DNA from 3 places in the Pseudomonas sp. BF-R-19 genome. Region 2 is predicted to be linked to each of the others. Evidence: predicted binding sites of a transcription regulator. Region 2 holds the regulator's gene; each other region holds the start of a gene.
What was found. The regulator FliA, encoded in region 2, starts transcription of late flagellar genes. The targets are predictions, from matches to a motif close to CTAAAGTTTNNNNNNNNNNNGCCGNTAA.
Positions count from the first base shown of each region.

Region 1 (4,174 bases), on a different contig from region 2:
CTTCGGCGTAGCGGGCGGGACTGGTCAAGTCCACCAGAATCAGTTCGCGGGCGTCGAGGCGAGGGAGCAAGTCGCTCGGCTCGATCACCAGCGGCAAGCCAGAGAAGTCAGACATGTGAGGTCTCCAGAGCACAAAAGGGAGGATTGTAACGCAGCTTATTGGCCACGGTGGCTAAAGCTGTGCAGGGCTTTTTCGATGCACTGTGCGGTTTTGCCGAAGGCCTGTACGGAAATTTCCGAAAACGGCCCGCCGCCTTGATCCGCCACGACGATCATGATCACCCGGCCATTGTTGACCAGCGAACGCAGCAGCAAGTGTTCGCCGCTGAACTGTGAGCGCAGGCCGTTGGGCAGCAGGGCCGAGAATTGCGTGTTGTTGGCTGGCGTCAGGCGCACCTGGGCCTGTTGCGCGAGCAGGCGCTGCAACACGTTGCTCTGGCTGACCACGAAGTTTAGCCCGGCCGCTTCCTTCGGCAGGCCGGCCGTCTGGTGCACGCGCAGGTTGGCGTGGGTGCGGTCGGCCATCAGGATCATCACCCGACGCATGCCGCAGGCCACGAGGGCGTCCCGGGCGGCGATGGTCAAGTGCATGGCGTTGGTGAAGCGACTCGGCTCGACCAGCAGTTCGGCGCATTGCTTGCGCCACTTCGCCAAGTCTTCGGCGGTGGGTGCCGCTGCCGGCAGCAAGCCTGCGTGGACACGGTTCATGCCCCACGGCCAGATCAGCGACTCGGCGGGGTGCCAGAGGTCGGGCATGGCGTGTTGGCGTGCGCTGTTGGCGGCTTGCTGGTGCAATTGTTGCTGCAGCTCGTCCATCGGCATTTGCAGGTAAAGGCTGGTCAGGTACTGCCAGCGCTCACTGTGCGGGCTGTCCCAGGCGTGTTGTGCCGACAGCGCCAGACCGTTGGCCAGCAGCACCGTATTGGCCGGTTGATTGAGCCAGCGACGCAGGGTCGGGTCGTCATCGAGGCGGTTCTGCTGGCGCAGTGGGTGCTCGCTGTCACGGGCGATGCGCAGGACTTTCACCAGTTCGCGCTGTTCAGTGAGCATCAGTCGATAGCCCTGCCGTACCCAGATCGGCAAGCGCCAGATCTCCACCAGTGCCTGGCCGATGTCCAGCAGGCGCACACCAAACAGTTGTTGTTCGACTTTGCGTGCCGACTCACCTTTATGGATGACCCGCAGTTCCCAGTCTTCGAGCAGTTCTGGATGGGTCAGCGCCAGCGGCCACAGGGGCGAAAGAAACAGCAGGCTGCCCCAGTGGATGTCCTGCCACAGGCGCGCCAGGCGACTGGCAAAAAAACCGTTGGCCTGTTGCGTGGCGTGCTGGCTGATCATCTGCAACTGACGCAGGGCTTTGGGAATCTCGGACTGGGGTTCGGCGGGCAGGCGCGCGAGCAGTTCTTCGGTGCGCTTCAAACCGAGGCGGTTGATCGCAATCTCAAGATTTTCCGCAGGCTCGGTCATGCTGCCATGGGTATGCCGGTTGGCTTCGCGAATCACGCTCAAGGCCAGGGCCGGACTGCCTTGCATCAAGTCAGCGATGTCGCGCAGCGAGCTGCGATTGTCGCCGATGGCCTTGCAGACCCGGTCGTGGCTCGCTTGCGGAACCGGCAGGCGTACGCCATCGAGAAGCTTGACCCAGCCTTCGAGAGTGGTCGGTTTCGGGGTTGGAACGTTCGTTTCGTTAACCATGGTGGGAGGCGATCATCGTCAACATTACCTGTGCCCGGATGGGGTCAAATCAGTTTTTCGCCTGAACTGGCTATAGTCTGGCGCAGTTTTGCCGATAAGGAGAAGAAGAGATTTTTTAACTTCCGAATATGACCTTGAACCCGACTCAGTAAGTGCTCTCCTAACCTATGGCTAAAATTATCGGCATCATCGTCGTATTCGCGAGCGTGCTCGGCGGATACGTGCTTTCCCATGGCAAGATTGCCGCCCTGATCCAGCCTTTCGAGGTCATGATCATCGGCGGTGCCGCCCTCGGCGCCTTCTTGCAGGCCAACCCCGGCTACATGACGATGCACGTGCTCAAGAAGTCCCTGAGCATGTTCGGATCGCGTTTCAACCACGGCTTCTATCTGGAAGTGCTGGGCCTGATCTACGAGATCCTCAACAAGAGCCGCCGCGAAGGCATGATGGCCATCGAAGGTGACATCGAGGATGCTGCCGCGAGCCCGATCTTCGCCAAGTACCCGACCGTTCTCAAGGACGAACGCATGACCGCGTTCATCTGCGATTACCTGCGCATCATGTCCTCCGGCAACATGGCCCCGCACGAGCTGGAAGGCTTGTTCGACATGGAGCTGTTCAGCCTCAAGGAAGACCTGGAACACCCATCCCACGCCGTGAACGGCATCGCCGACGCCATGCCCGGTTTCGGTATCGTCGCGGCGGTACTGGGGATCGTGGTGACCATGGCTTCGCTGGGTGAGGGCGATCAGAAATCCATCGGCCTGCACGTGGGTGCGGCACTGGTGGGTACCTTCTTCGGTATTCTCGCCGCCTACGGCTTCTTCGGCCCGCTGGCCCATTCCCTGGCCCACGATGCCAAGGAAGAACTGAACGTCTACGAAGCCATCAAGGCCTCGCTGGTGGCTTCGGCTTCCGGCATGCCGCCATCGCTGGCCGTGGAGTTCGGGCGCAAGGTTCTGTACCCGGCACACCGTCCTAGCTTCGCCGAGCTGGAACAAGCGGTTCGCGGTCGTTAGTGCTTTGTTTCGCAAATACGTTCCTTTTTTGGCAAGTGACTGTTGTTGCCAGACAAGGCGCCGCGACGAGTCATAGCCCGCTATGGCGAGGAGCGGCAACGCGGTATGGCGACAACAGGCACTGCCAAAAAGGAACAGTATTTGTGAGACAGAGCACTTAGGTCATGGAAAATAACCAGCCGATAATCATCAAGCGCGTCAAGCGCATCGCCGGCGGGCATCACGGGGGCGCATGGAAAATCGCCTTCGCCGACTTCGCCACGGCGATGATGGCGTTCTTCCTGGTGTTGTGGCTGCTGTCCACCGCCACGCCGGAACAGAAGATCGCCATCGCCGGTTACTTCAAGGACCCGATCGGCTTTTCCGAAAGCGGCACGCCGTACATCATCGATCTGGGCGGCACGCCGACCCTGGCGCCGGAAAACACCCTCAACCCCGAGGTGAAGTCCCAGCCGCAGCCGGACAAGGTCACCATCGATACCGACCAGGTCGAAGGCATGGCCGAACAGGTCGAAAAAGAGCGCCTCGAACTGTTGCTGCAGGAACTGCAGAACAAGGTCGAAGAAAACCAGCAGATGCAGAAGTTCAAGGACCAGATCCTGTTCGAAATCACTCAGGACGGCCTGCGTATCCAGATCATGGACGCGGAAAACCGCCCGATGTTCGACTCAGGCTCGGCCCGTCTGAAACCGTATTTCGAAGACATCCTGCTGGCCATGGCCGACACCATCAAGGCGGTGCCGAACAAGATCAGCATCAGCGGCCACACCGATGCCAAGCCGTACACCGGCATGGGTGATTTCGGCAACTGGGAGCTTTCGGCCAACCGTGCAAACGCCGCACGGCGTGCGCTGGTGGCGGGCAGTTATCCGGATGCACAGGTGGCGCGTGTGGTTGGTTATGCCTCGTCGGCTTTGTTCGATCGCGAGCATCCGTTCAACCCGGTTAACCGCCGTATCGACATCGTGGTGCTGACCAAGAAAGCCCAGCGTGCGATCGAAGGTTCGCAAGGGGCGGAGCCTGCTCCTGATGCGCCGCAAGGTTCGGCTGCTCCGGGAGCCGCACCGGTCGACCCGAACGCGTTGCCGGCGGACAAGGAGCCTCTGCCGGCTCACGAGCTTCGTGAGCGTCTGAACCTGTTCGATGACCCGGCACCGAAACCGGCTGAACCGCCTAAGCAGTGACCGACAAATAAGCCGACAGCGATGTCGGCTTTTTTGTCGGCGCTTTCTGTATTAAAAGCCGCGGATGATTCGCGACTTGAGGTCGGCGTGAAAGCGATCCGCATTGGATTTGTTGACGCTGCGCACCGACTCGCTGCCGGTCACCGACTCCAGTGACATCGAGCGCTTGAGTGTCGCTTCGTTTCGATAGGCATCGATAAAGAAGTCGATGTCCCTGTCGTTGGTGAGTTTCGGCCACTTGTCGAGGAACAGCGGCAGCTCCGTCGGGCCGGTCTT
Region 1 covers NZ_JAHBDN010000070.1:162,000-166,173, forward strand. Annotated here, with positions in the region: gene KGB28_RS20640 (rhodanese-like domain-containing protein) at 1-115, opposite strand, end outside; gene KGB28_RS20645 (HDOD domain-containing protein) at 157-1,695, opposite strand; gene motA (flagellar motor stator protein MotA) at 1,863-2,714, shown strand; gene motB (flagellar motor protein MotB) at 2,879-3,898, shown strand; gene KGB28_RS20660 (toll/interleukin-1 receptor domain-containing protein) at 3,950-4,174, opposite strand, start outside.
Region 1: motA (flagellar motor stator protein MotA) is a predicted target of FliA. The motif match lies at 1,766-1,793, and genes of this name have one in related genera.

Region 2 (4,174 bases):
TCCAGTGCCTCGACAGCAAAGTTACCCTTGCCGTGCAGTTGGTCGAGCAGTGCTTCGAATTCGTCGTCAGTAATATCGGAACTGTCGCCTGCCGCTTTCGGTGCTTCTGGCGCAGCCGGCGCCGGGACCACTGCGTCAACGGCGAACTGGCCTTTACCATGCAGTTGATCGAGCAACGACTCGAATTCGGCATCGGTGATTTCATCGCTGGCAGCGGCATTGCTGGCAGGCGCTGGAGCCGCCGCCGGCGCCTCGGCCTGCGCCTTGACGGCGTTCAGCGAGTCCAGCAGTTGTTCGAATTCGGTGTCGGTGATGTCGTCGGAATCGGTTTCGACCACCGGTTCTTCAATCACTTCGGCGACGGGCGCAGGCGCCACTTCGTCAGCCGATTGCGGCTCGGCCAGACGGGCCAGCGCCGCGAGCAATTCAGGTGTCGCAGCGGTGATCGGACTGCGCTCGCGGACTTCGCTGAACATGCTGTTCACCGCATCCAGCGCTTCGAGAACCACGTCCATCAGTTCCGAGTCGACGCGCCGCTCACCCTTGCGCAGGATGTCGAACACGTTCTCGGCGATGTGGCAGCACTCCACCAGCTCGTTGAGCTGGAGGAAGCCGGCACCCCCTTTTACAGTGTGAAAACCGCGAAAAATTGCATTGAGCAGATCCGCATCATCCGGACGGCTTTCCAGCTCGACCAGTTGCTCGGACAGTTGCTCTAGAATCTCGCCGGCCTCAACCAGGAAATCCTGAAGGATCTCTTCATCGGCGCCGAAGCTCATTAAGGGGGTGCTCCTAACAGGTCTACCTAAAATCCAAGGCTGGATAGCAAATCGTCCACATCGTCCTGACCGGACACAACGTCTTCTCTTTTATCGGCATGAATCTGCGGACCTTCACCCTGAGAGAGATGTTTTTGTGGATCTTTTTCAGCAAGCATCGCTTCACGGTCATGTTCGATGCCCGCAAAGCGGTCCACCTGGCTGGCCATCAGCACGAGCTTCAGCAGGTTGCTTTCAACTTCGGTGACCAGCTGGGTCACACGCTTGATCACCTGCCCTGTGAGGTCCTGGTAATCCTGGGCGAGCAGGATGTCGTTGAGGTTGCCCGACACCGCGCGATTGTCCGTGCCGCTGCGCACCAGGAACCCGTCGACCCGCCGGGCCAGTTCACGAAACTCTTGCGCGCCGACTTCGCGACGCATGAAGCGCCCCCAGTCCGCGCTCAACACCTTGGCTTCATCCGCCAGGCCATTGACCAGCGGCGTGGCACTTTCCACCAGATCCATGGTGCGGTTGGCCGCGGCCTCGGTCAGCTTGACCACATACCCCAGGCGCTCGGTGGCGTCGGTGATCTGCGACACTTCTTCGGCTTGCGGCATGTGCGGGTCAATCTGGAAATTGACGATCGCGCTATGCAGTTCGCGAGTGAGCTTGCCCACTTCCTGATACAGGCCGCGGTCACGGGTCTGGTTGAGCTCATGGATCAATTGCACCGCGTCGCCGAACTTGCCTTTTTCAAGGCTGGCGACCAATTCGACGGCGTGTTTTTTCAGGGTCGACTCAAAGTCGCCCAATGAAGTTTCGTTATTGCCCATAGCTCCCCCGTGGCGCACTCATCAACCGATGCGTTCGAAAATCTTCTCGATTTTTTCTTTCAACGCCTGGGCCGTGAAGGGTTTGACCACATAGCCGTTAACGCCGGCCTGGGCCGCTTCGATGATCTGCTCGCGCTTGGCTTCAGCGGTCACCATCAGCACCGGCAGGTGCTTGAGCTTTTCATCGGCACGCACGTGGCGCAGCAGATCGATACCGGTCATGCCAGGCATGTTCCAGTCCGTTACCAGAAAGTCGATGCTTCCGCTGTTGAGCACCGGAATGGCGGTAGTGCCATCGTCGGCCTCGACGGTGTTGGTGAACCCAAGGTCACGCAGCAGGTTCTTGATGATCCGCCGCATCGTTGAGAAGTCATCAACGATGAGGATTTTCATGTTCTTGTCCAATTCGACCTCCAAGCAGTCTTAAACGCGCCCAGCACCTGGACGCGCCATTTCAATCAATCCGGCAAAGCACTCGATGACTGTCTGGAGCACAACAGATCGCGACCGGCGCAGTTCAACACCACACCGGCCTCGTTCGCAGTGTCCCCCACACTGCCTTCAGCGCGCTCGCCACTCCCCCAAACGCCCCCGCAAACGGGCCGCGCACTGGCTGTGTAACTGGCTGACCCGAGATTCGCTGACCCCCAGGACCTCACCGATTTCCTTGAGGTTCAACTCTTCGTCGTAGTACAGCGCCAACACCAGTCGCTCACGCTCCGGCAAATTGGCAATCGCATCTGCCAGCGCAGCCTGGAAGCGTTCATCTTCCAGATCGCGTGACGGTTCGATATGAGCACTCGCGCCATCCTCGTGCAGCCCTTCGTGTTCGCCGTCTTGCAACAGATCGTCGAAACTGAACAGCCGGCTGCCCAGGGTGTCGTTCAAAATCCCGTAGTAATCGTCGAGACTCAATTGGAGTTCGGCCGCAACTTCGTGATCTTTAGCATCACGACCGGTTTTCGCTTCAATCGAGCGAATGGCGTCGCTGACCATGCGCGTATTGCGGTGAACCGATCGTGGCGCCCAGTCCCCCTTGCGCACTTCATCGAGCATGGCGCCGCGGATTCGAATGCCCGCGTACGTCTCGAAACTGGCGCCTTTGCTGGCGTCATATTTGGTCGACACTTCAAGCAGGCCGATCATCCCGGCCTGGATCAGGTCTTCGACCTGGACACTGGCCGGCAGGCGCGCCAACAAGTGGTAGGCAATGCGTTTAACCAGCGGCGCGTAACGCTCGATCAGCTCGTACTGCGCATCACGCGCCGATTTTTTGTAGAGGTTGTAACCGCTTGCCGTCATAGAACCGGTCCTGCTGTCTGCTGCACGAGGCGCTCGACGAAAAACTCCAGGTGCCCGCGCGGGTTGGCAGGCAGCGGCCAGGTATCGACCTTCTGTGCGATGGCCTTGAAGGCCAGCGAGCACTTGGAACGCGGGAAGGCCTCGTAGACGGCGCGCTGCTTCTGCACGGCCTTGCGCACGCTTTCGTCGTAGGGCACCGCACCGACGTATTGCAGGGCGACGTCGAGGAAGCGATCCGTCACCTTGGTCAACTTGGCGAACAGGTTGCGCCCTTCCTGCGGGCTCTGGGCCATGTTGGCCAGGACCCGGAAGCGGTTCATGCCGTAGTCACGGTTAAGCAATTTGATCAAAGCGTAGGCGTCAGTGATCGAGGTCGGCTCGTCGCACACCACCAGCAGCACTTCCTGGGCTGCGCGAACGAAACTGACTACCGAGTCACCAATGCCCGCCGCGGTGTCGATCACCAATACGTCGAGGTTGTCGCCGATATCGCTGAAGGCCTGGATCAGGCCGGCGTGTTGCGCGGGGCTCAGATGCACCATGCTCTGAGTGCCGGATGCGGCCGGAACGATACGGATGCCGCCGGGTCCCTGCAGCAGTACATCGCGCAGTTCGCAGCGGCCTTCGATCACATCGGCCAGGGTACGTTTGGGTGTCAGGCCCAGCAGAACGTCAACGTTCGCCAGTCCCAGGTCGGCGTCCAACAGCATGACGCGCCGGCCAAGCTCAGCCAGAGCCAGGGACAAGTTCACTGACACATTAGTTTTCCCGACGCCACCTTTGCCGCCGGTCACCGCGATCACCTGTACGGGATGCATGCTGCCCATGTTATTTCTTTACCTTGTCTTGCATAGACGGAGGCCACATTACTGGCTGCGCGTTCACAAACGGAACAATGCATGGCAGACCATCGATGTAGGTACAAAAACTGTTCATTTTTACCTCAGCCAACCTGCTTGGTCGGGCTGTGGTAGATGTCAGCGAACATGTCAGCCATGGCTTCTTCGCTGGGTTCTTCCTGCATTTGCACGCTCACGGCGCGACTGACCAACTGGTGACGACGCGGCAGATGCAAATCATCCGGGATCCGCGGGCCATCGGTCAGGTAAGCCACCGGCAACTCATGACTGATGGCCAGGCTCAACACCTCACCCAGACTAGCCGTTTCATCCAGTTTAGTCAGGATGCAGCCAGCGAGCCCGCAACGCTTGTAACTATGATAGGCGGCGGTTAGAACCTGTTTCTGGCTGGTGGTTGCCAGGACCAGATAATTTTTCG
Region 2 covers NZ_JAHBDN010000011.1:60,780-64,953, forward strand. Annotated here, with positions in the region: gene KGB28_RS00540 (chemotaxis protein CheA) at 1-779, opposite strand, end outside; gene KGB28_RS00545 (protein phosphatase CheZ) at 806-1,594, opposite strand; gene KGB28_RS00550 (chemotaxis response regulator CheY) at 1,616-1,987, opposite strand; gene fliA (RNA polymerase sigma factor FliA) at 2,156-2,896, opposite strand; gene fleN (flagellar synthesis regulator FleN) at 2,893-3,723, opposite strand; gene flhF (flagellar biosynthesis protein FlhF) at 3,840-4,174, opposite strand, start outside.

Region 3 (4,174 bases), on a different contig from region 2:
GCTCGAAAGCCAATTGCAACCCGCCGCTCGCGAGCATTGCCACGTGGCCTCCTGGCGCGAAGGCAGTTTGTTGCTGATTGTCACCGACGGTCATTGGGCAACCCGCCTGCGCTACCAGCAGAAGCGCCTGCAACGGCAACTGCAAATGTTCGACGAGTTTGCCAATCTGACCCGGATCCTGTTCAAAGTTCAACCGCCGACCGTTCAGCAAGGTGCGGCCGGGCATACCATGGATTTGTCCAACGACGCGGCAGCGACCATTCAGGCCACGGCCGATGGCATCAGCGACCCGAATTTGCGGGCAGCGCTGGAGCGGTTGGCGGCGCACGCCAAATCCAGGACCTGATACAGAACCCATGTGGGAGCAGGCTTGCTCCGGGCGGCGTTCCGACGAATGCGGTACATCAGTCACATCAATGTTGAATGTGCTGACGCCTTCGCGAGCAAGCCCGCTCTCACATTGACTGTGTTCGCTCAAGCTAGCGGCGTTTTTTGCTGCCTAGCAACGAGCCCATCAAGCCGCGCACCAACTGTCGTCCAATCTGGTTCGCCGCCTGTTGCATCGCCGATTTCAGCGCCTTCCCTGCCGCTGTACCGAGAAACTCTCCCGCCTGCTCGGTGAAGCTCGGCTCCTGTTTGCCCTGCTCCGCTTCGGGCTCAGGTGCCAGCCCCTTGCGTCCCATCAGCACCTCATAGGCTGACTCGCGGTCGATCGGTTGGTCATAACGCCCTTTGAACGGTGAGCCTGCGATCAATATCGTGCGCTCGGTTTCGCTCAAAGGCCCGATCCGCGATTGCGGCGGTGCCACCAGCACCCGCTGGACCATTTCCGGTGTGCCCTTTTCCTGCAGGGTGCCGACCAGCGCCTCACCGATCCCGAGTTCGGTCAACACCGACAACGCATCGAACGCAGGATTCGGGCGGAAACCTTCGGCCACTGCGCGCAGGGACTTCTGCTCCTTGGCGGTGAACGCACGCAGACCGTGCTGGATGCGCAAGCCCAACTGAGCCAGTACATCATCCGGCAGGTCACCTGGCGACTGGGTGACGAAATACACGCCCACGCCTTTCGAACGAATCAGCCTCACGACTTGCTCCAGACGATCACGCAATGCCTGGGGCGTGCCGTTGAACAACAAGTGAGCCTCGTCGAAGAACAGCGCCAGCAACGGTTTGTCGGCATCGCCACGCTCCGGCAACTGCTCGAACAGCTCGGCCAGCAGCCACAGCAGGAACGTCGCGTAGACTTTCGGCGCTTCATGCACCAGGCGGCTGGCATCGAGCAAATGAATGCGCCCACGGCCATCCGCAGTGGGTTGGAGGATGTCTTCGAGTTGCAGCGCCGGCTCGCCAAACAGGGCTTCGGCGCCCTGTTGCTCCAGGGTCGCCAGTCGTCGCAGCAGCGCCTGGCTGGAACCGGTGGTCATCAATGCCGCATCGTCGCCCAGCAACTGGGGGTTGTCCCGCAGATGATTGAGCAACGCCTTCAGATCCTTGAGATCGAGCAACAACAGGCCTTCGCGGTCCGCCACCTTGAACGCGGCATACAGCGCCGACTGCTGACTGTCTGTCAGTTCCAGCAGGCTGCCCAGCAGCAGCGGCCCCATTTCACTCAAGGTTGTGCGTAAAGGATGACCGGACTGACCGTGTATGTCCCACAACGTCACCGGATAAGCCTGAGGCTTGTGGTTGAGCCACGGCATCCCGGCAATCCGCTCGGCGATCTTGCCCTGGGGGTTGCCGGCGGCGCCAAGGCCGCACAGGTCACCCTTGATGTCGGCGGCGAACACCGCCACGCCGGCATCGCTGAAGGCTTCGGCCATTCGTTGCAAAGTGACGGTTTTGCCGGTGCCAGTCGCGCCCGCGATCAAACCGTGGCGGTTCGCCAGGCGCATGGCCTGGGCAATCGGCTGCCCTTCGAGATCGGCGCCGATAACGAGTTGCAATGAGTCAGGCATTTGGTCACCCATGATTAATCTTTGGTCCTACACGGCCGATAGAGATAACGACAAAGCAGTCAGACACGATCTGGTCGGAAATTTCCCTAAGGAGAGTCGGAAAATTCACTTGCTTTCAACCTTGCCCGTTGTGCGCCCCTTTATAAAAGCACGCGCTGGACATTAAGACCTTAGCGGAACCCCAAGCCATGAACAAAAATCTGCGTTTCAGCCATAAAATCCTGCTTGCCGCCGCCCTCATTGTGATTGCCGCCTTCGCCTCATTCACCCTGTACAACGACTATTTGCAGCGCAACGCCATCCGCGATGACCTGAAAAATTATCTGCAGCAAATGGGTGCAGTGACCGCCAACAACATCCAGACTTGGTTGAACGGACGCAGCCTGCTGATTGAGAACCTGTCACAAACTGTCGCGCTCAACCCCGATGCCGACAACGTTTCCAGCCTGCTTGTACAAAAAGCCGTGACCTCGACCTTCATGGGCGCCTACCTCGGCAGCAAGGATGGCTCTTTCATCATTCGCCCGGACAGCAAGATGCCCGATGGCTATGACCCGCGAGCACGCCCCTGGTACAAGAGCGCGCAAGGCAGCAGCGGTTCGGCATTGACCGAGCCTTATATCGATCTGGCCTCCGGCCAACTGGTGATTTCCATTGTCGACAGCGTTATCAAGGACGGCCAGAACATCGGCGTGGTCGGTGGCGACCTGAGTTTGCAGGTGATCGCCGACAGCCTTGGCACGCTGGATTTCAACGGCATCGGTTATGCCTTCCTGGTCAGTTCCGACGGCAAGATCCTGGTGCATCCCGACAAAGCGCTGGCGATGAAGACGCTCAAGGATGTCTACCCGCAAGACACGCCGGCCATCAGCAGCGCAATCAGCGAAATCCAGGTCGACGGCAAAACCCGCATCGTGACCTTCACCCCGATCAAAGGCTTGTCGTCGGTCAACTGGTACATCGGTCTGTCGGTCGACAAGGAAAAAGCCTACTCGATGCTCAGCGAATTCCGCACCTCGGCTGTGGTTGCGACCATCATTGCCGTGGTCATCATCATCGCCCTGCTCGGCACGCTGATTCGCATCCTGATCCAGCCGTTGCACGTCATGACCCGCGCCATGGCCGACATCGCCGACGGCGAAGGCGACCTGACCAAGCGCCTGACCATCCAGAACAATGACGAGTTCGGCACCCTCGGCACCGCGTTCAACCGCTTCGTCGAGCGCATTCACGGCTCGATCCGCGAAGTGTCCTCGGCCACCGGGCAGGTCAACGAAGTGGCATTGCGCGTAGTGGCCGCTTCCAACTCGTCGATGTTCAACTCCGACCAGCAAGCCTCGCGCACCAGCAGCGTGGCGGCCGCCATCAACCAGCTCGGCGCCGCCGCCCAGGAAATTGCCCGTAACGCCGCTCAGGCTTCGAGCCAGGCCAGCGATGCCCGCAGCCTGGCCGAAGACGGCCAGCAAGTGGTGGACCGCAGCATCGTGGCGATGAATCAACTTTCGAGCATGCTCAGCGCATCGAGCTCCAACATCGAGTCGCTGAACAGCAAAACGGTGAACATCGGGCAGATTCTCGAAGTGATCACCAGCATTTCCCAGCAAACCAATTTACTGGCACTCAACGCAGCTATTGAAGCCGCCCGCGCCGGTGAAGCCGGTCGCGGTTTTGCCGTGGTGGCGGACGAGGTGCGCAACCTGGCACACCGCACGCAGGAATCGGCGCAACAGGTGCAAACCATGATCGAGGAGCTGCAGGTCGGCGCCCGGGAATCGGTCAGCACCATGAGCGACAGTCAGCGCCACAGCCAGGACAGCGTGGAAATCGCCAACCTCGCGGGCGAGCGCCTGAACAGCGTGACGCTGCGTATCGGTGAAATCGACGGCATGAACCAGTCGGTGGCTACCGCGACCGAGGAACAGACCGCCGTGGTGGAGTCGATCAACGTCGACATCACCGAGATCAACACGCTGAACCAGGAAGGTGTGGAAAACCTGCAATCGACCTTGCGCGCGTGTTCGGACCTTGAGCAGCAGGCGGCGCGGTTGAAGCAGTTGGTAGGCAGTTTCCGTATCTAGCGCCTGAACTGGCGCCATCGTCGAAGCGCCGCCCGGAGCAAGCTCGCTCCCACAAAGTTGTCACTGAACCTGTGGGAGCGAGCTTGCTCGCGATGAGGGCGGCACATTCAGAAGTGATGGGACTGACAGTCCGCTTTC
Region 3 covers NZ_JAHBDN010000060.1:41,322-45,495, forward strand. Annotated here, with positions in the region: gene KGB28_RS17865 (DUF721 domain-containing protein) at 1-346, shown strand, start outside; gene KGB28_RS17870 (helicase HerA-like domain-containing protein) at 480-1,958, opposite strand; gene KGB28_RS17875 (methyl-accepting chemotaxis protein) at 2,147-4,036, shown strand.
Region 3: KGB28_RS17875 (methyl-accepting chemotaxis protein) is a predicted target of FliA. The motif match lies at 1,973-2,000, and genes of this name have one in related genera.